Regions from separate parts of the Ferriphaselus amnicola genome, predicted to be linked through region 1. Evidence: predicted binding sites of a transcription regulator. Region 1 holds the regulator's gene; each other region holds the start of a gene.
What was found. The regulator sigma-54, encoded in region 1, starts transcription at its own class of promoters, with help from an activator protein. The targets are predictions, from matches to a motif close to TGGCACNNTTCCTGCT.

Region 1 (5,026 bases):
AGCCTCCGCCTAGGCTTGCCAGTTGGCGAACAGTTGGTAAAGAACGGCTGGGTCATCGCTGGCGAGCAGTTGATCTCGGAAGGATTTTTCGCAGAACATCTGTGCTAGTTCGCCTAACAGCTGTAGGTGCAGATCGGTCGCCCGTTCCGGTACCAGCAGGACAAAGATCAGGCTCACCGGCAGCCCATCCGGTGAATCGAAGGGGATCGGGGTGGTGGTTCGGATGAAACAGGCGATTGGATCGCGCAGTCCCTTGACGCGGCCATGTGGAATGGCAACGCCTTGCCCCAGCCCGGTCGAGCCGAGTTTCTCGCGCGCGAACAGACTGTCGAATACCTGACTGCGCCCGATGTTGCGAGTGTTCTCAAATAAGATGCCGACTCGTTCGAACACACGCTTCTTGCTGGTGGATTCGGCATCCACCATGACATTTTCGGGCGGCAGGAGGTTACTAATTAAACCCATGGTTTGTTCCCATGAAAAAGGGCGGCCATTAGACCGCCCACTAAAGGTTATTCTGCTTCAACGATCTTGCCGGAGTCGTCATGACGACGCGCGGTGTTCTTTTCCTTGTGCTTCAACACTTGGCGATCCAACTTCTCGATCAGCTCGTCGATGGCGACGTACAGGTTGGCATCTTGGCATTCCACGAAGATTGTTTTGCCGCTGATATGGACGGTGGCTTCTGCCTTTTGTTCGAGCTTGTCCACCGATAGGATTACGGTGACATCCAGCACGTTGTCGAAGTGTTTCTTGATCTTGCCCAGTTTGCTGACCACATGCTCACGAATGGCGGGAGTGATGTCTAGATGATGTCCGCTGAGGTTGAGGTTCATGGTTGCTCCTTTGTTAGAGTGATTTACGAAGATTGACCGGGAGGATATTTAGCGATTCCCGGTATTTTGCCACAGTGCGCCGAGCGACTTGTATGCCCTGCGACACGAGGATTTCTGCCAAACGGCTGTCGCTCAGCGGATGATGAGCATCTTCCTGAGAGACCAGTTGCTTGATTAAGGCGCGGATGGCGGTGGAGGAACATGCCCCGCCGCTGTCGGTGGAGACGCCGCTGCCGAAAAAATATTTGAGTTCAAAGATACCACGTGGAGTTAGCATGAACTTCTGTGTGGTGACTCGTGAAATGGTCGATTCGTGTAATTCAAGCTGTTCAGCGATCTCGCGCAGCACGAGCGGGCGCATGGCGACTTCGCCATGCTCAAGGAACATACGCTGCCGCTCCACGATGGCTTGCGATACGCGCAAGATGGTGTCGAAGCGCTGTTGCAGATTCTTGATGTACCAACGTGCTTCCTGTAACTGCCCAGTCATCTGTTGCGAACTTTGCTCATCACGGCGCTGCATGATGTTGGCGTAAAGTTGGTTCACGCGTAAACGTGGCATAGCTTCTGGGTTGAGGCGGGCCGCCCAGCGACCACGCTGGCGCTCGACGATGACGTCGGGCACGACGTAATCGCTGACCCGTTGCTCGTAACGCGCGGCTGGGCGCGGATTGAGTTGCAGAATGAGGGCTTGAGCCGCACGCAGACCATCTTCGTCACAGTGTAGCAGCCGTTTGAGGCGGGTGTAGTCGTGAGCAGCCAGGAGATCGAGATGCTTGTCCGTGAGTTGTATCGCTAGTTGCCGACTCGGGGTGGTGGCTGGCAGGGCGCGCAGCTGCAAGGACAAACACTCAGATAAATCGCGTGCCGCGATGCCAGGCTCATCTAGATGTTGCAACTGGACGAGTGCAGTTTCTAGATCATCTAGCGTGACATCTAACTCTTCCGGTAGCATCTCGAAGATGTCTTCCAATGACTGTGCCAGAAAGCCGCCATCATCTAGCGCGTCAATTAGCAGTGCAATCAGTTGGCGGTCATGGTGGTCGAGTTGGCTGAGGCTGAGTTGGGTCAGGAGATGCTCGCGCAGACTTGGGGAGCTGGCGGCTGTCTCGGGATAGTGGTCATCTTCGTCATCAGAGCTGGCTGAGCTAGGGCTATAAGACAGCTCGCTCCAGTCTTCCTCGGCCTTGGATGATTCTCTTTCAGGCTGCTCGGGGCTGGTGGAGGTGGTGCTTGCCGTACTCGTGGCAAACGAGGTGATCTCGTCTTCCTCGCGCTCCAAGAACGGATTCTCATCCAGCAGTCGCGCAGTTTCCTGATTGATCTCCAAGGTAGAGAGTTGCAGTAAGCGGATAGATTGCTGCAACTGCGGTGTGAGCGTCAGTTGCTGGGATTGCCTGAGTTGTAGTGATGCTTTCATGCCAACGATTATTAGGTGGGCGTCACTTTTATAGTTTGAAGTGCTCGCCGAGATACACTTTCCTCACGGCTTCATTATAGATGATTTCCTCGGGCTTGCCTTCCGCCATCACTGCGCCAGCGTTGATGATGTAGGCGCGGTCGCAGATGCCCAAGGTTTCCCGCACGTTATGGTCGGTAATCAGCACACCGATGCCGCGTTCTTTGAGAAAACGGATGATCTTCTGGATATCTAGCACGGCGATGGGGTCAACGCCGGCAAAGGGTTCATCCAGCAGAATAAAACGCGGATCGGTGGCCAGCGCGCGTGCGATCTCGCAGCGCCGTCGTTCGCCTCCAGAGAGACTCATGGCGGGATTGTCGCGTATGTGGCTGATATGTAACTCGTCTAGCAAGGTTTCTAGCGTCGATTCCTGTTGGGCGAGAGGGAGTCCGCGCAACTCCAGTACGGCGCGAATGTTTTCGGCCACCGTCAAGCGACGGAAAATCGAGGCCTCTTGTGGCAGATAGCCTAGTCCTAATTGGGCACGGCGATGAATGGGCGCATGAGTGATCTTGTGCTGGTCGATGTAGATGTCTCCGCCATCTGCTGCAACCAAGCCTACGATCATATAGAAGCTGGTGGTTTTTCCTGCACCGTTAGGGCCGAGCAGGCCGACCACTTCGCCGCTGTGCACGGATAGAGATACGTCTTGCACCACAGTGCGGGCGCGGTACTGCTTCCTCAGCGAGGTGGTGCGCAATTCACTCATGGCTTACCTAAACTGGTCGAAGGCCGGATGGACACTGGATCCGTGGGGGCTGGGATGCTCTCGTTCCTAGGCTGAATGACTGCGCGAACTCGGCCTCGCTGGCCGGAATTCGGAGTTCGCGAGCTGTCCACATGGAATATCTCGGTCTTGGAGTCATAGGTGATGTGATCGCCATGAACTTCGTCGTTACTGCGCTTCATGCTGGCTTCGCCGAAGAGTTCTAGGAATTCATTCTGCGTGTCGTACTCGATGCGCTGTCCGTTACCTTCGATGATTTCATCCACGCCTTCGCGCTTCTGTCTGAACTGAGCGGGTTTGCCTGTGACGGTGCCATGCTTGTCACCAGCGGCGGTTTCTGTGACTACGATCTTGTCGCCCGTGATCATTAGCGTGCCTTGGATGAGTCTGACGTTGCCTTCAAAGATGCTGATCTGCTTCGCATCGTCAATGTTGACGGTGTTGGCATCCAAATACATCGGTTGGTTGCGATCAGCACGCTCCGCCCAAGCCGACGATGCGCCAAGTAGTAGGAGGCAGAGCAAGAGAGCATCAATTCGCAGCAACATGTTCGCTTCTTACGTGTGACAGCAGCTTGATGGTCTGCGTCTTGTTATCTAAGGTCATGCCGATGGCACTCACGAGATTGTGAGCATCGCGCATGGTGACGGGGCGGTCGGTCTCCGCGTAGTCTTCGCTCGGCAGAGCTCGCAGATACGTGGTGGTGAAGACGCGCTCACTGGCGGCTGTGCTAGCAGCGCGCACGATGCGCACATCGCCACGCAAGATGGTTTCGTCGCGATGGAAAGTCGTGCCAGTTTGAGCGGTGGTGTGTAGTGTCGGGCGATTAGGTGTAAGGGCGATGATCTCGGGCTGCTCTAGATGCAGCGAGTCATCATCGGGGTAATGTCTCATCTCGTGGGCGTTGATGCGATGATGAGGCTTGCCTTGTTCGTCCAGTGCGGTGGCTCGGAAGTTATTGACGATGAAATCGGGATCGTGCCGCTTGCTGCTGTCGGCTTGGGCGAGCAGTGGCCCCACTTGCTGGTCCAGCCAGTAGGTGCCAGCCAATACCAGAAGCAGAGGCAGTAGCGGCAACCAGTTGCGCAGTTTTTCGATCATGCGAGGTAGGGGGCGAGTTGTGCGTCCAGCGTGCCTTGCGCTGACATTAGCCATTCGCAGACTTCGCGTACTGCGCCGTGCCCTGCTTGGCGTTGCGTGACGTATTGAGCGTGACTCTGCACGATCTGGGGCGCGGCGGGAACGCTGATCGCTAATCCGACGTGGCGCATGGCGGGTAGATCGACCACGTCATCGCCCATGAACGCGGCATGCTCAGGCGCAATATTCAATTCGGCCAGCAGTGTTTTAATGGCGGCGCGTTTGTCATGTACGCCTTGATAGACGTTGGTGATGCCGAGATTTTTGGCGCGCAGTTCGACGCAATGCGAGGTGCGCCCGGTGATGATGGCCAGCTCGACGCCGGAAGTTTTTAGCATTTTCAAGCCGTGGCCATCGAGCGAGTTGAAGCGCTTGAACTCCTCACCGGAGTCCGATAGATAGAGGCCGCCGTCAGTCATGATGCCGTCAATGTCAAAGGCGATGAGACGGATCTGTTTGGCGATTGCTATGGACATCAGATGACTTTCGCTTTCAGTAGATCGTGCATGTTGAGTGCACCAACCAGTACATTGTCTGTGTTCACTACGAGCATCTGGCTGATGTTGTGGCGCTCCATCAGTTCCACTGCGGCGACCGCTAAGTCGTCTGGGTGAATGCTGCGCGGATTGTGCGACATCACGCTGGCGATGGGTGTGGCCTTGAAGTCGAATTGCTTTTCCAGAGTGCGGCGCAGATCACCGTCGGTGTAGATGCCGAGGACGTGTTGTTGTCCATCTACGATGGCGGTCATGCCTAAGCCTTTACGTGACATCTCCAATACAGCATCGGCTAATGTGGCGGCTTCGCCAACCGCAGGAATTTGTGCGTCCGTGTGCATGATGTCGCGGACGTGGGTGAGCA
Region 2 (5,026 bases), 530 kb from region 1:
TTCAGGCTTGGCGGCAGCGGCAGCACGCAAAATCGTGCGCTTCAACACGCTGCCCTGAGCACCGTCATCGGCGGCTTGAAGAGCGGGGGTCTTTTCAAACATGATCAGCCGATTACAAATAGTGGTTGGCCGTACTCGACGGGCTGACCATTTTCTACTAGAACAGCTTTGATTACGCCTGCTTTGTCGGAGTCGATTTCGTTGAGTAACTTCATCGCCTCGATGATGCACAACGTATCGCCAGCATTGACACTTTGTCCGACATCAACAAATGCCTTGGCACCTGGCGAAGATGATCGATAGAACGTGCCAACCATCGGGGACTTAACCACGTGACCCTCCGGTTCGGCAGGCTTGGCTGGTTCAGAGGCAATAGCAGGTGCAGCGACTTGAGCAGTTGGCATGGCGACCGGCTGTGGTGCAGCGTAGAGCTGCTGACTGGCAGCAACGGTGCGCGTGATGCGAACACGCTCTTCGCCTTCGGAAATTTCTAGTTCGGCGATTCCTGAGCCTTCGACCAGATCGACCAGTGCTTTGAGTTTACGTAAATCCATTATTGTCTCCTAGGGTTGTTGCAGCGCGTACTGCACTGCCAGCTCATAGCCGGTTGCACCCAGACCGCTAATGATTCCCACCGCGATGTCTGAAAAATACGACTCGTGGCGGAATGATTCGCGAGCGAATACATTGGACAAGTGAACCTCGATGAAAGGAATGCCCACTGCGGCGAGTGCATCACGCAAAGCGACGCTCGTGTGGGTAAATGCGGCAGGGTTGATTACTATAAAGGTGGTGCCATCCAATCGAGCGGCATGGATACGCTCAATCAAGGCAGATTCAGCATTACTTTGGAAAGCAGATAACTCTGCTCCTTGTTCGCGGGCAAACTGCGCCAATTTTTGGTCAATTTCGACCAACGTGACGCGTCCATACACGGCCGGCTCACGGCTGCCGAGCAGATTCAGATTTGGACCATGCAAGACAAGTACATTCTTCATGAGCGAAGTTTGCCGCAAATGAGGGGTGGTTGTCCAGATTTTGATGAAAATAAGCCGAAAGAATTCGGCTTGTGGGCGAAGCCAGGTGATGGCATCTATTACTTAGGTTTGCTCCCAGGGCAACCCTAGGGCGCGCCAACCATTCAGCACATTACGATGCCCTTCATCGTTCAGATCGCCCTCAAATCCCTCTAGCACATTGAAGCAGTTAACGTAGCCAGCCTGCGTAGCTGCGACTGCGGCGTGATGAGAGCGTTGCCCACTTCGGCAAATGAACGCTACTAATGCTTCTTTAGAGACTTCCTGTTCGAGCTGCGCAAGGAAGTGTGCATTCGGCCTCATTGACGGGTAGCCCATCCATTCGATTTCCACTGCCCCCGGAACTTGGCCGACCCAGATCGTCTCTGCAGTGGTTCGTACATCCACTAAGACGGCACCAGAAGCTTGGTTCATCAGCTCATAGGCCTCATTAGGAGTCAGCGCACCTTGATACGACAACTTCATTTCCTGAGCGCGTTGTTGTGCCGCTTGCAGTATCTTGGTGATATTTCCCATAAGAATGGCATCCATATTCAATGATAGTGGCGCAAGTGGTATCCTGCGCCCGACGCAGAATACTAACCCATCCCGCATGAAAAATCACACCCAGACAATGTCTCCAGAGTTTGAGCCTAAGCATCCAGAGCGCTTTGCCGCCGCACGAAAGAGCACTTGGGTAAGTATTGTCATCAACTTGCTGTTGACGGTGCTTCAGATACTGGCCGGGTATTTTGGTCGATCACAATCTTTGATGGCTGACGGCTTGCATTCGCTGTCGGACTTGCTCTCTGACGTGCTGGTGCTTTATGCCAATCGACAGGGAAATCGTCATGCTGATGCCAATCATCCTTACGGTCATGCACGTATCGAAACGGCAGCCACGTTGATTTTGGGTGTGCTACTGGCTGCGCTAGGTGTGGCTTTGCTAGTGGCAGCGGCACTGCGCTTGCAACATCCTGCGCAAGTGCAGGTGGTTCATCCTGTGACGTTTTGGGTAGCTTTGGTGGCGCTGGCGGCCAAGGAAGGGATGTTTCGTTATATGCTGGCTGTCGCCAAGCGGGTGCGCTCGCAGATGTTGGTCGCCAATGCTTGGCATGCCCGCTCTGATGCTGCCTCTTCGCTAGTGGTGCTGGCTGGTATCGGTGGCAACTTGCTTGGCTTCGCTTTTCTTGATCTGTTGGCTGCCGCTGTGGTGGGGGTGATGATTGCCCACATGGGGGGGAAGTTAGCGCGCGAGGCCTTGGCTGAGCTGATTGATACGGGGCTAGATGAAAGCGAAGTCGCAGCCATACGCCAGACCTTGCTGGATACTCCTGGCGTATTCAGCCTGCACGAATTGCGTACGCGCAAAATGGCGGATCACGCCTTGGTGGATGCTCATGTCATTGTCAATCCAAGAATTAGCGTATCTGAAGGGCACTATATTGCTGAAAGTGCCCGCCAGCGGGTCCTGCGTAACCATCATGTGATGGACGTGATGGTTCACATCGACCCCGAGGATGACTCCAAGGCCCGACCAAATGCCCATTTGCCCAGCCGAAGCAAACTGCTGGATCATTTGTCGCAGCGACTAGATAGCGCCGCGCCGCTCGAAAGCTCTGTGGTCCTTCACTATCTCGACGGCAAGGTCGATATTGAAATATTTACTGCTGGGCTCAAGCACGAAGAGCTGGCCGCACTAAAACGTAAAAGCGAGCAGATCGTCGGGGATGATCCTTGGTTTCGTTCCATCCATATTTATCAAATTTTCGCCCAATAATGGTGCAATTCGCGCGGCTGCCGCTCTGGGTTGGTGCGCACGATTGTTGCCATCTACCTTATTGAATATGGCAAAATGCCGCTTTCCGAGCGATGCGGTATGGCACGCTTCCTGCTCAGGAAGGACAGGTTTGTTTTAATTGTTTTTATTTGGGAGAGAGCGATGTCCAAGTCGGCAGCAGATGTAATTCAGTTACTCAAGGATAATGAAGTCAAGTTTGTTGATCTGCGTTTTACCGATACTCGTGGTAAAGAGCAGCACGTAGGCGTACCCGCCAAGTATTTCGGGGCGGACAAGTTTGAAGATGGCCACGCATTCGATGGTTCCTCCATCGCTGGCTGGAAGGGTATTCAAGCGTCTGACATGTTGTTGATGCCGGATCCTGACTCGGCTTATATCGACCCGTTCATGGACGAAACCACCTTGGTGCTGACTTGCGACGTGATCGAGCCATCTGACGGCAAGGGTTACGACCGCGATCCACGTTCCATCGCCAAGCGCGCTGAGGCATTCCTGAAATCTTCCGGCGTGGGTGACACTGCTTACTTCGGCCCAGAGCCAGAGTTCTTCATTTTCGACTCCGTTAACTGGAACATTGATATGTCCGGTTGCTTCGTGAAAATCAATTCCGAAGAAGCGGCATGGTCCTCTGGTGAAAAATTCGATGGCGGCAATACTGGCCACCGTCCTACCGTCAAGGGTGGATATTTCCCAGTTCCTCCCGTTGATAGCCTGAACGACATCCGTGCAGCAATGTGTCTGGCGCTGGAAGACATCGGTATCGAGGTCGAAGTGCATCACCACGAAGTGGCGACTGCTGGCCAGTGCGAACTGGGCACCAAGTTCAGCACGCTGGTTAAGCGCGCTGACCAGACCCAAGCTCAGAAGTACGTGATTTTCAACGTCGCTCATCAGTACGGCAAGACAGCGACCTTCATGCCTAAGCCTATCGTTGGCGATAACGGTTCTGGCATGCACGTTCACCAGTCTATCTGGAAAGATGGCAAGAACCTGTTCGCCGGCAACGGCTACGCCGGTTTGTCTGAGACTGCCCTGTACTACATCGGCGGTATCATCAAGCATGCGAAGGCACTGAACGCGATCACCAATCCGGGCACCAACTCCTACAAGCGTCTGGTTCCTCACTACGAAGCACCGACCAAGCTGGCTTACTCTGCCAAGAATCGTTCCGCTTCGATCCGTATCCCTCACGTCGCTAGCGACAAGGCACGCCGCATCGAGACACGTTTCCCAGATCCTTCCGCTAACCCATACTTGTGCTTTGCCGCACTGATGATGGCGGGCTTGGATGGTATTCAGAACAAGATCCACCCTGGCGATCCTGCTGACAAGAACCTGTACGACCTGCCACCCGAAGAAGATGCACTGATCCCAACCGTATGTACTTCGTTGGATGAAGCACTGGCGGCTCTGGATAAAGATCGTGAATTCTTGACTCGTGGCGGCGTGTTCTCCAACGACTTCATCGATGCTTACATCGAACTGAAGATGACGGAAGTGACTCGTATGCGCATGACCACGCATCCAGTGGAATTCGACATGTACTACAGCCTGTAAGCAATATCGCAGGTGTATCAGGAACGGGGCTTCGGCCCCGTTTTTGTTTTTTGGCCTGCTATACTTCGAGTCGTTTCTTTTAGGGCAGTGCGATGAGATTGATTTGCTTGAGTCTGGGGTTGCTATTGAGCCTCTCCGCCTTGGCGGATATCTACAAATCTGTGGATGGGAGTGGCCACGTTACCTACTCCAGCACTCCGAGCAAAGGTGCCAAACGGCTGGATTTGGCACCGCCAGTAGCTAGGCAAACACAGTCATCTAGAGCTGTTTCACCGAGTAGCTTCCCTAGAGTCGATGGGCAGACCCAACGCGAACGGGATGACATGCGGCGGCGGATATTGGAGCAAGAGCGAGCGACCGAGTTGTCACTGTTGAGCGAAGCTCGTGCCAAGACTAACAATCAGGCCGATGTCGTGCTGCATCAAAAGAACATCGAAGCACTCAACTCTGAATTGGCTCGCCTAAAATGACCTTCGGCGTGGCATGGAATCTGCTTTATAGCCAACATGCCTGATACTTCGATCCCCACACTTGAACAACTTGCCACGGCCATCCTGTTGCTGGATGGTCAGGCGCGCATCGCCTATCTCAACCCAGCGGCGGAGAATCTTTTCGATGTCAGCCGGAAGCATTTGATTGGCCATCCCATCCA
Region 3 (5,026 bases), 860 kb from region 1:
CTGGCGTTACTGCTACTAGGCCAGCCACGCAACCGGAAGCTACACCCAACAAGCTAGGCTTGCCGCGCAACATCCATTCCGCTGCCATCCAAGACAACGCCGCTGCGGCAGTTGCCACGGTGGTGTTGACCATTGCCAGTACTGCAGTGCCAGTAGCTTCCAGATTGGAGCCGGCGTTGAAGCCGAACCAACCCACCCACAGCATGGATGCGCCGATCATGGTCATAGTCAGACTGTGCGGCGCCATCTTTTCCTTGCCGAAGCCGATACGTTTGCCGATCACGAAAGCACCTACCAGAGCTGCCATCGCAGCGTTGATGTGTACCACGGTGCCACCAGCGAAGTCCAGCGCGCCCTTACCGAAGATGAAGCCAGATGGATCAGCGAAGGCCGAAGGACCGCCCCAGAACCAGACCATATGCGCCATTGGCAGGTAGGAGAAGGTGAACCACAGCACGGCGAACACCAGCAATGCGGAGAACTTGATGCGTTCCACGAATCCACCGACGATCAGCGCCACAGTGATAGCTGCGAAGGTCAACTGGAACACCATGAACAGCATCTCTGGAATGACCACGCCCTTGCTGAATGTTTCCACGACTGAGTCGGGGGTGACGCCAGACAAGAATGCCTTAGACAAACCGCCGAAGAAGCTATTGATCGAACCGCCGTCGGTGAATGCAACGCTATAGCCGTAGGTGACCCATAACAGCGCGACTACGCAGAAGATTACGAACACTTGGGTTAATACCGACAGCATGTTCTTGGTGCGCACCAAGCCACCGTAGAACAGTCCTAGACCTGGCAAACTCATAAAAATTACCAGAACGGTAGCGACCAGCATCCACGCAGTGTCACCCTTGTTGGGAACGGGGGCAGGGGCGGCTTCCGCTACGGCAGAGGCCGCTTCAGCGACATCGGCTACGGGAGCTGCTGCGACCGCTGCCGATACAGCCTCAACCGCGCTGGCAGCATCAGCAGCATGGGCGGCGATAGCAAAGCCACCCAGCGATGCCAGCAACGTAAATACAGCTAAGAATTTCTTCATCTCGATCTCCTTACAGGGCTTCAGGGCCGGTTTCACCGGTACGGATGCGGATTACTTGCTCGACTTCTTGCACGAAGATCTTGCCGTCGCCGATCTTGCCGGTTTTAGCAGACTTTTCGATTGCCTCGATCACCTGATCCAGAATCTCGCTCGCGACTGCGGCTTCCAACTTGATCTTAGGCAGGAAATCCACCACATATTCGGCACCGCGATATAGCTCGGTGTGCCCTTTTTGCCGACCAAAGCCTTTGACTTCGGTGACGGTGATACCTTGTACGCCGATGGCGGACAACGCTTCACGCACCTCGTCCAGCTTGAACGGCTTGATGATTGCTGTGACCATTTTCATCGCATTCTCCTTGGTAGAGTGGGGCGGCGAACCGCCCCAAAAGTATTACATTGCGTGAGTCAGCGACAAGATGGCTACGCCCTTGCCCCAGTTGCCACCGAAGGTTGGCCAGTTGTAGAAGTTGCTGGCATTGGTCTTGCTGTATGCCAAGCCCAACACATAGCCACTGAAATCCTTGCTGATGCTGACCTTGTAATCGGTGTAAGTCGGAGAGCCGCTGGCAGTCGTTGCCAAGTAGGCAGCAGACGAACCCTTGTACGTTTGCTTGCCCACGTGCGCGCCCAAAGTGATACCGGTGTCGCTCACTGGATAGTTCGCATTCAGTTCGATGTAGTTGGTGCCTTGTGCATCAGGGATGGTCAGGAACTTGCCCAAGCCGTACGAGTACTTGGCGGAGATCCACTTGTAGCCGATCGAGCCATAGACTTCATCGGTATCAGCCTTGACCCAAGGAGCAGCTGGAGTGTATTTACCCAAGTAGTTGTAGCGGACAAAGCCGATATCGTAAGAGAAGTCTTCTGCGAAGGTGTTCTTGAAGCCGGCATAGGTGTCCAGTTCCATGCCCACGCTGCCCGAAGCAACTGCGCCGCTATCGGCGATCCAGCTTACATTGGAGCCCCACACGCCTGCGTACAAGCCGCTAGCATGGGCGTAGTCAAAACCGCCCTGAACGGCAGGATTGTGAGAAGTTTGAGTGATGCCACGGAACACGTAATTAGAGACCATTCCGACGTTGCCGGTCACGGTATGAGGAGAAGCCGGTGCATCTTCGGCCATTGCCAAAGTCGGAACAGCCAAAGCGGCCAGTACCAGAGTGTTCAGCAGTTTCTTGTTCAGCATGATGTTTCCTTTCGGTAGTTAAGATAACGGCAAACGATTTCCGCATGTTCTATAAAGCATGAGCCGTGCCAGATTGTAAAAACTTCGATAAAACAGATGATTGATAAATCAAGCTGGTAATTGTGCCTTTTGCTGCGTCCAATAATGTGCGCACGAAAAATGGTGGTGCACTGTTCCGGTGCACTATAACGGGGCGTTGACTAGGCATTAAGAATCTCCCTGCTTGGTGGCGGCCTTTGCTAAACTTCTCACACTTAATGTTTGGGAGTACCTCATGTTCAATGCGAAGATTTTGGATGACCTGACCAGCAAGGTCAATGAAGCGCTGGCCAGTGGCCCGGCAAAGGATGTAGAGAGGAATGTGCGTGCCTTGTTGGTGCAAGGTTTTTCCAAGCTCGATCTAGTGGCGCGTGAGGATTTCGAGGTGCAGTCGCTGTTGTTGGCGCGTACGCAAGAGAAGCTGATCGCATTGGAAGCGCGGGTTGCCGAGCTTGAGGTGCGAGCTGCGGCGAGCGCGCCGCAATCTCCAGCCGGTGAGTTGGGTTAACTTCGCACAGCCCAGCCATGAGCTTGGCGGTTCTTTATAGCCGTGCATTGTCCGGTATGGATGCCGCCCAAGTGACGGTGGAAGTTCATCTGGCCAACGGCCTACCCAATTTCACCATTGTCGGCTTGCCCGAGGCTGAGGTAAAGGAAAGCAAGGATAGGGTTCGCGCCGCTCTGCTGACTTGTCAATTCGAATTCCCCGCTCGTCGTATCACTGTCAATCTAGCGCCTGCCGATCTACCTAAGGAAAGTGGGCGTTTTGACCTCCCCATCGCGCTGGGCATCTTGGCTGCCACTGGGCAGATTCCGTCGCAACGTCTGGCTGAGTATGAGTTTGCTGGAGAGCTGGCGCTGACCGGTGAGTTGCGCCCGATTCGGGGTGCGCTGGCAATGACTTATCGCGCCGTATCTAGCGGACGTGCCTTCATTCTGCCGGAGGCGAATGCGGCGGAAGCCGCCTTGGTCGAGCAGGCGGCGGTTTTTCCGGCTAAGTCGCTGTTGCAAGTGGCAGCACACTTGACGGGGCGTGATGCGCTGGATCGCTTTATTCCCAGTGCCAGTCTGCGATCTCCGCACTACTCTGACATGAGGGAAGTGAAAGGCCAAGGTCAGGCTAAACGTGCGCTGGAAATTGCCGCTGCGGGTGGGCACAGTGTGTTGATGTCTGGACCGCCGGGCACGGGAAAGTCTATGTTGGCGAGCCGTTTTCCAGGGATATTGCCATCCATGACGGAAGCTGAGGCGCTAGAGAGCGCCGCTATGCAATCGTTGGATGGCGCTTTCGATATCGCTAGATGGCAGATTCGCCCGTTCAGGAGCCCTCATCATACGGCGAGCGCGGTCTCACTGGTTGGCTGTAAGTAGTCTCAATAAATGCGACTGAATCATATTATTTGCGACTGCACTGTAATTATATGCGACTAGAATTGCGAATATGGTTCGTAATCGCATGATTAATAAGACTTGAACTTGCAATTTACCATGCTGGAATTACCATGCCCCCTTTGAGGTTCCCCTATTTCACGCCCGATGACAGACCTTGGCGGATCGATTGGTACGGCGATGTGATTTTTCCTGGAGGCATTAATGGTCGCAGTCAGCCTAATGTCCAAGTCGCCATCTCTCCAGTTCGTGCTGACCCTACCAGCAATGACGCGATGCTATCGAGTCGAGCCACGGAGTCTTCGATAGTTCAGCGATTCTTCCCGATTGGGATGCTTCCCTATGTAAGAATCGGCGATGTATGGCAAAACGGTGAGCGAAAATACAGTCCTGACTATCAGCGCGAGCAATTTTCAGACCTGCACATCACGCGCGCCTCTTCCAAGCTTATTAAGGCCGGCCAGTCCGTAGATGAGGTCTTTGTATTGCCGCTCAAGCAGCATCCTTGGCATCATTTACTCACTGGAAGTTTCTGCCTGAGTATTGAGCTTACGGAAGGTCGGCAGATTGTAATTCCGACCATGGAGCTAATCCGTTTCTATTTCGGATCATCATCGGAGCTGTTGCACCGTTTATTTATGCATGACATTAAGTACGAGCAACTCTGGGAGCACCAGCAGTACACGATTCGTACAGGTCGGCTTCATCTTAAGTTGGCTAGAAAACTATCTGGCGTGTCGGCGGCAGATATTGGCCGAATTGCCCTGTCCAATGTGGCCAATCGGGCTGCGTGCCGAATTCGAATTAGCTGCCAAAGAGATCTGCTTTCAGGAGAGAAGTCTGCGTATCCGCAAACCTGGTTTCCATTCGAGGGCAAGACTAATCTGGCTGTCGTCGGCAAGTGGTTGCCGTTTGGTAGTAAGCCTGATCAGACATTCGTGGTATATCGTATTGAATCTTGTTCTCACCCTTTTCCGTTTAAGACTCTTTCATACGAGGCAGCGGATGATGGGAAGGTATCTAAGGGGAGTGAGCGCCAAGATGGAAAGTCCAACAATGCATCTCCATCAGATGCTCATCGACGGAGGGCCAAGACACATAAAAGTCAGGAACTGAGTGAGTCTGATCCGGGCGTCTCGCGCACGCGAAAGAACTTTCAGTTTGAGGCTAACAATCGATTCCCTGACCTTCTCTGTAAAGAAATCTGGCGGGAGAGATACGAAACTCAAGATCCTCCCGAGCTTTGGCCGGCGTTTACCCAAGAAAACGTCGAGCTTGTCAGTGTCGGGGACCCGATTTCAACGTGCAATGATGTTACGAGCATAGACATCATTGCGGCACCAATGCGCGCTCAACTTCTA
Region 4 (5,026 bases), 830 kb from region 1:
GGCAAGTCATGCACCATCGCTCCAGACACCAAGCCTACGATGGCGTGACGCTGCTCGATGACATTGTTCAGCACCATGTAGCGATCTCGGCGGGAATGGCAGGCGCTGGCGGCATGGGCACGAACGTACAGATACAAGCTGTTGATGCGTTCCCACATCTCTGCAGGCAACACTTCCCGCAAAGTGCGCGTGTTCTCACGGGCATATTGCACACACGAGTAGATCGAGCTGGGATTACGACTATCCTCGATCAGGAAGCGCATGATGGCCTCTTCATTGGCCTCCTCGTAGTGTTTGTGGAACAGTGTGTCCAGTCCGGCGACCTCGATTAGGTTCTTCCATCCATACGAAACTTCAAGTGGCAGATCAAGTAGCACATGGGTGGTGCTATTGATGAGCCTTGCGGTATTCTCTGCGCGCTCCAAGTAGCGCGCCATCCAGTAAAGATTTTCTGCGGCACGGGCTAACATCATTACTCTCCATCCTCTACGATCCAAGTGTCTTTGCTACCACCGCCTTGCGATGAATTTACCACCAGTGAACCTTGTCGCAGCGCAACTCGTGTCAAGCCTCCCGTGGTGGCGTAGAGCTTGTCCGATTGCAATACGAATGGCCGCAGATCCAGGTGGCGTGGAGCGAGCTTGCCATCGATCAACGTGGGGGCCGTGGAGATGTCCAGCGTCGGCTGTGCCATGTAGTTACGCGGATTCGCGCGTATCAGCTCGGCGAATTGGGCACGCTCTTCCGGCGTCGCACGTGGGCCGATCAGCATGCCGTAACCGCCGGATTCGTTGGCCGGCTTGACGACGAGCTTGTCTAGATTGGCCAGCACATAGTCACGCTGATCGTCATACATGCACAGATAGCTGGGGACGTTGGCGAGGATGGGCGATTCATCCAGATAGTAGCGAATGATCTGCGGCACGAAAGCATAGACCACCTTGTCGTCCGCCACACCCGCGCCGGGTGCATTGGCGATCCCGACGGTGCCCTTGCGCCAAGCGCGCATCAGACCGGGTACGCCCAAGACTGAATCGGGGTTGAACACCTCAGGGTCGAGGAAAGCATCATCGATGCGCCGATAGATCACATCCACCTGCTGCAAACCATCGATGCTCTTCATATAGACCACATCGTCGCTGCCGACTACCAGATCCGAACCTTCAACTAGATAGGCGCCCATCTGCTGCGCTAGGTAGCTATGCTCGAAATAGGCTGAGTTGTAGATGCCCGGAGTCAGCACAGCGATGACAGGCTGCTCACCGGTGCGTGGCGATAGTGCCGCAAGCGTTTGATACAACTGGGTCGGATAATCATCCACCGGCAGGATGTTGGTGGTGCGGAACACCTCGGGAAAAATGCGCTTCATGATCTGCCGGTTTTCCAGCATGTAAGACACCCCGGACGGTACGCGCAGGTTGTCTTCTAGCACATACACGGTGCCGTCACGGTCGCGCACCAAGTCGGTGCCGCAGATGTGCGCCCAGACGCCAAAAGGGGGCGTGACGCCGACACACTGTGGTCGGAAGTTTCCCGAGCCAGTGAGCACCTCGGCGGGGAACACCCCGTCTTTGATGATGCGTTGCTCGTTGTATAGATCGTTGATGAATAGATTAAGGGCGAGCAGGCGCTGCTTCAGCCCAGACTGGATCTGCTCCCATTCAGAGCGGGCCATCACCCGAGGAATAGGGTCGAAGGGCCACGCACGGTCAATATTGCCGGCTTCACTATAGATAGTGAAGGTAATGCCCATCGCCATGATGGTGGCATCTACCGCCTGACGACGTGCAGCGAGCTCATTCTTGTCCAGAGTGTCTAGATAGTCGAATAGCGGCTGAGCGGCAGGTCGTGGCTTTAAGTCGCTGTTCAACAGTTCATCATAAGCAGTGTTACAAGCGTATTCTGAAGAGGCGAGTTCCATGTGGTCGTTCTGTAGTTGATCTTACAGAACACTAAGCGATAAGCGTGCCAGTGCAGGTGATCCGTGATGGGGCTCACTCAGTGCACTCACTTATCGAGTTTGTTGCCGACAACTATCCCAGTTCTGGTAGTTCGAATTCCGGTGCGATCAACTTTAACCACTCATTCAATCTGGAATCGGATTGGATTTTCTGATTCTCTTGATCGAGAGCCAAGCCTACGAACTCATCATCGACCAGCGCTTTGGATGAGATGAACTCATAGCCTTCCGTTGACCATGCGCCGACCACTTTTGCACCGCGCTCGACGATGAAGTGGTAAATCTCACCCATCGCATCGACGAATTCGTCAGGATATTTATCTTGGTTGCCGAGCCCGAACAGGGCGACGGTCTTACCGGTGAAATCGACATCCTTAAGTTTTGGCAGAAACTCCTCCCAGCCGCCACCCATACAGTCGGTGGAAAGTCCAGGTAACTCTCCGCCACCGAGAGTCGATGTGCCGAAGATAAGAAAGGAATACCCAGCCACCAACTCTGGACTAGCCTTATTGACGTTGAGCGCGTCAGCCATCGTGTCATCGTCATAGCGCTTCTTGATCGCCTTTGCGATACGACGAGTATTTCCTGTGCTGCTGGCAAAGAATAATCCGATGCGAGACATGAGGATTCCTTGAGTTACTTCGCCGATTGTCGTGAGTCCGACAATCGGCGGGTGATGTGACAGAAGTTAGACTGGACCTCGTCCGGCGCGCTTCAACTCCACTGTGCGGGTAAGCGCCTCTTCGAACGAGACCGCATCACCCTTGGGCTTAAAGTCATGCAGCGCTTTATAGACAGTGATGATCTTCTCAGAGGCGGACTGCCCCTTGAAGTCACTCTTGTCCAATGCGGCTAGATCAATCAGTTCGTTCCAGATCAAGCCTTCCTGCATTCCAATCGCAGCGATACGCAGGCCGGACGTTTCGATGATGAGGGGTTTGTTGATGTTCACTACAAATAGGATGATTAGAATATCTTCCGAAAAATCAGCATGATAGTAATCAATGACCTTGGGGAGGAGCGCAAGCTCATCCAAGCTACCAACGTATAGTTTAATCTTGTCGTTTTCTGACAGAACAATCGTATTTTTGATGGTTGCCACAGGAGGCTTGCGATGCCCAAGTGCGTCGCCGATTTCACCTAACTCTAAAACTAAATCACCCCGATAGGCTGCGTAGCTGCCGTTAGCTTCCTTGAAGTTCATATTGAACAGCAGCCCTTTTTGTTCATAAGCATCGAATAGCATGTTGAATCCTGTTGTTAGTGATCGGACCCTACGTTCAGCAATATTTGTACCAAGGCTAGGAAGATGGTTATTCGGAATAATGAATTGCTTTGAGTTCAGCGGCATCGCCTACCTATATTGGTACCATCTCCTCGTATAACTGCATGCAAAGGCGAACAAAACATGTATTCACCGATTCAATTATCGAATAAGTCCATAGAATAGATTGACGTGAAGGGACGTACTCCGTAGAATCCGCGCTTCATTTTTGGGTCGGTAGCTCAGCCGGTAGAGCAGCGGACTTTTAATCCGTTGGTCGCGAGTTCGAATCTCGCCCGACCCACCAAAATGAAGCCTGTGCTGGTATAATCCGCACCTGTTTAAGCCGCTTTAGCTCAGTTGGTAGAGCAACCGCCTTGTAAGCGGTAGGTCGTCAGTTCGAATCCGACAAGCGGCACCAAATTTAAGCCACGCAATCAAGTAGATGCGTGGCTTTTTCTTTATCTGCAACTATGTGAATTTACCTCATTAACCTGCCTGTGCTAGACGAGATTTAGGGCTGTAGGTATTTCAGCCCTAATATGTCATAACGGAGATTCCCCATTCAGAATCATTTCGGCAACGCGCAAAGCTTTAAGCCGGTGCGTTCTGGCATAGCCACGAATCGCATCAAAGGCATGCGAGCGAGCGATATGGTGGCGTTCCATGATGATGCCAATGGCAGTATCAATTACCCGATTGCTCTTCAGCGCTTCTAGGAGATCGGCGTTGCTTGTCTCTAACTTGGTTCGTTCATCTGCTCGGGTAAGCGCTACCTCTATTGCTGGCACTATGAGTGATATTTTGATGGGTTTGACTAGATAGCCCAGTGCGCCAGCGTCGATGGCATCCTGAACGATTTGTGCATCATTGAACGCAGACAGGAAGATGAAGGGAATCGAGGTAGAGTCACGCAGAATTCTGGCAACCTCTATGCCGGATAGTCCGGGCATGCGCACATCAAGAATCGCAAGCTCTGGGGGCTCATGGCGACAAAGCCTTATTGCTTGTTCCCCGTTATCTGCTTGAATGATCTGATGCCCAACCTGACGTAATCCCATGCTTAGAGTTGCCAGAACTGTTGAATTGCACCCAAAACTGACCCACCTAGCGCAGTAAATTGCATCCAAATTTGACCCACGTATAGATACTGTCCTGCTCAATATTTGAGCGGGAACAAACAGGAGTGATCAACGTGGCGATATTAAGCAGCATCAGGCGCTGGCATTTGCGCGACAACATGCCCATCAGAGAGATCGTTCGAAGGACCGGACTCTCCCGCAACACCATCAGGAAGTATTTGACCAACAAAGTCGTTGAGCCCAAGTACCCCAAGCGTAAGACCCCCAGCAAGCTCGACGACTATGCCGTCAAGCTAACTGCATGGCTAAAGACCGAAGCTGGCAAAGGACGCAAACAGAAGCGTAGTCTCAAGCAACTGCACAGCGACTTGGTGCAGCTAGGCTTCACAGGCTCCTACGACCGAGTGGTTGCCTTCGCTAAACGATGGCGACAGCAACAACAAGAACAGGCGCAGACGGCGGGACGCGGCACCTTCATTCCGCTCATCTTTGCACCTGGTGAAGCCTTCCAGTTCGATTGGAGCGAAGACTGGGCCGTCATCGCGGGAGAACGCACCAAACTTCAGATTGCTCACTTCAAACTCAGTCACAGTCGAGCCTTCTATCTGCGTGCCTATCCGTTGCAGACACACGAGATGCTGTTCGACGCACACAACCATGCCTTCGCTGTCTTCGACGGCGTGCCTGCGCGTGGCATCTACGACAACATGCGCACCGCAG

Region 2: the regulator sigma-54 is predicted to act here: its motif matches at 2,897-2,912, upstream of glnA (type I glutamate--ammonia ligase).
Region 3: the regulator sigma-54 is predicted to act here: its motif matches at 2,293-2,308, upstream of OYT1_RS12140 (TorF family putative porin).
Region 4: the regulator sigma-54 is predicted to act here: its motif matches at 1,956-1,971, upstream of OYT1_RS07025 (circularly permuted type 2 ATP-grasp protein).

What each region holds. Positions count from the first base shown of each region.
Region 1 is NZ_AP018738.1:583,913-588,938, forward strand. It holds gene OYT1_RS02775 (PTS sugar transporter subunit IIA) at 10-465, opposite strand; gene hpf (ribosome hibernation-promoting factor, HPF/YfiA family) at 513-836, opposite strand; gene OYT1_RS02785 (RNA polymerase factor sigma-54) at 850-2,256, opposite strand; gene lptB (LPS export ABC transporter ATP-binding protein) at 2,285-3,007, opposite strand; gene lptA (lipopolysaccharide transport periplasmic protein LptA) at 3,004-3,573, opposite strand; gene lptC (LPS export ABC transporter periplasmic protein LptC) at 3,557-4,180, opposite strand; gene OYT1_RS02805 (KdsC family phosphatase) at 4,123-4,641, opposite strand; gene OYT1_RS02810 (KpsF/GutQ family sugar-phosphate isomerase) at 4,641-5,026, opposite strand, start outside.
Region 2 is NZ_AP018738.1:57,919-62,944, forward strand. It holds gene accB (acetyl-CoA carboxylase biotin carboxyl carrier protein) at 105-554, opposite strand; gene aroQ (type II 3-dehydroquinate dehydratase) at 564-998, opposite strand; gene OYT1_RS00295 (rhodanese-like domain-containing protein) at 1,101-1,553, opposite strand; gene OYT1_RS00300 (cation diffusion facilitator family transporter) at 1,630-2,796, shown strand; gene glnA (type I glutamate--ammonia ligase) at 2,959-4,374, shown strand; gene OYT1_RS00310 (DUF4124 domain-containing protein) at 4,467-4,844, shown strand; gene glnL (nitrogen regulation protein NR(II)) at 4,881-5,026, shown strand, end outside.
Region 3 is NZ_AP018738.1:2,443,284-2,448,309, reverse strand. It holds gene OYT1_RS12150 (ammonium transporter) at 1-1,048, opposite strand, end outside; gene glnK (P-II family nitrogen regulator) at 1,059-1,397, opposite strand; gene OYT1_RS12140 (TorF family putative porin) at 1,443-2,237, opposite strand; gene OYT1_RS12135 (accessory factor UbiK family protein) at 2,512-2,784, shown strand; partial or broken gene OYT1_RS12130 (YifB family Mg chelatase-like AAA ATPase) at 2,802-3,638, shown strand; gene OYT1_RS12125 (hypothetical protein) at 3,779-5,026, shown strand, end outside.
Region 4 is NZ_AP018738.1:1,409,980-1,415,005, reverse strand. It holds gene OYT1_RS07030 (alpha-E domain-containing protein) at 1-473, opposite strand, end outside; gene OYT1_RS07025 (circularly permuted type 2 ATP-grasp protein) at 473-1,870, opposite strand; gene OYT1_RS07020 (flavodoxin) at 2,034-2,582, opposite strand; gene OYT1_RS07015 (hypothetical protein) at 2,649-3,206, opposite strand; tRNA gene OYT1_RS07010 (tRNA-Lys) at 3,456-3,531, shown strand; tRNA gene OYT1_RS07005 (tRNA-Thr) at 3,570-3,645, shown strand; gene OYT1_RS07000 (ANTAR domain-containing response regulator) at 3,770-4,354, opposite strand; gene istA (IS21 family transposase) at 4,411-5,026, shown strand, end outside.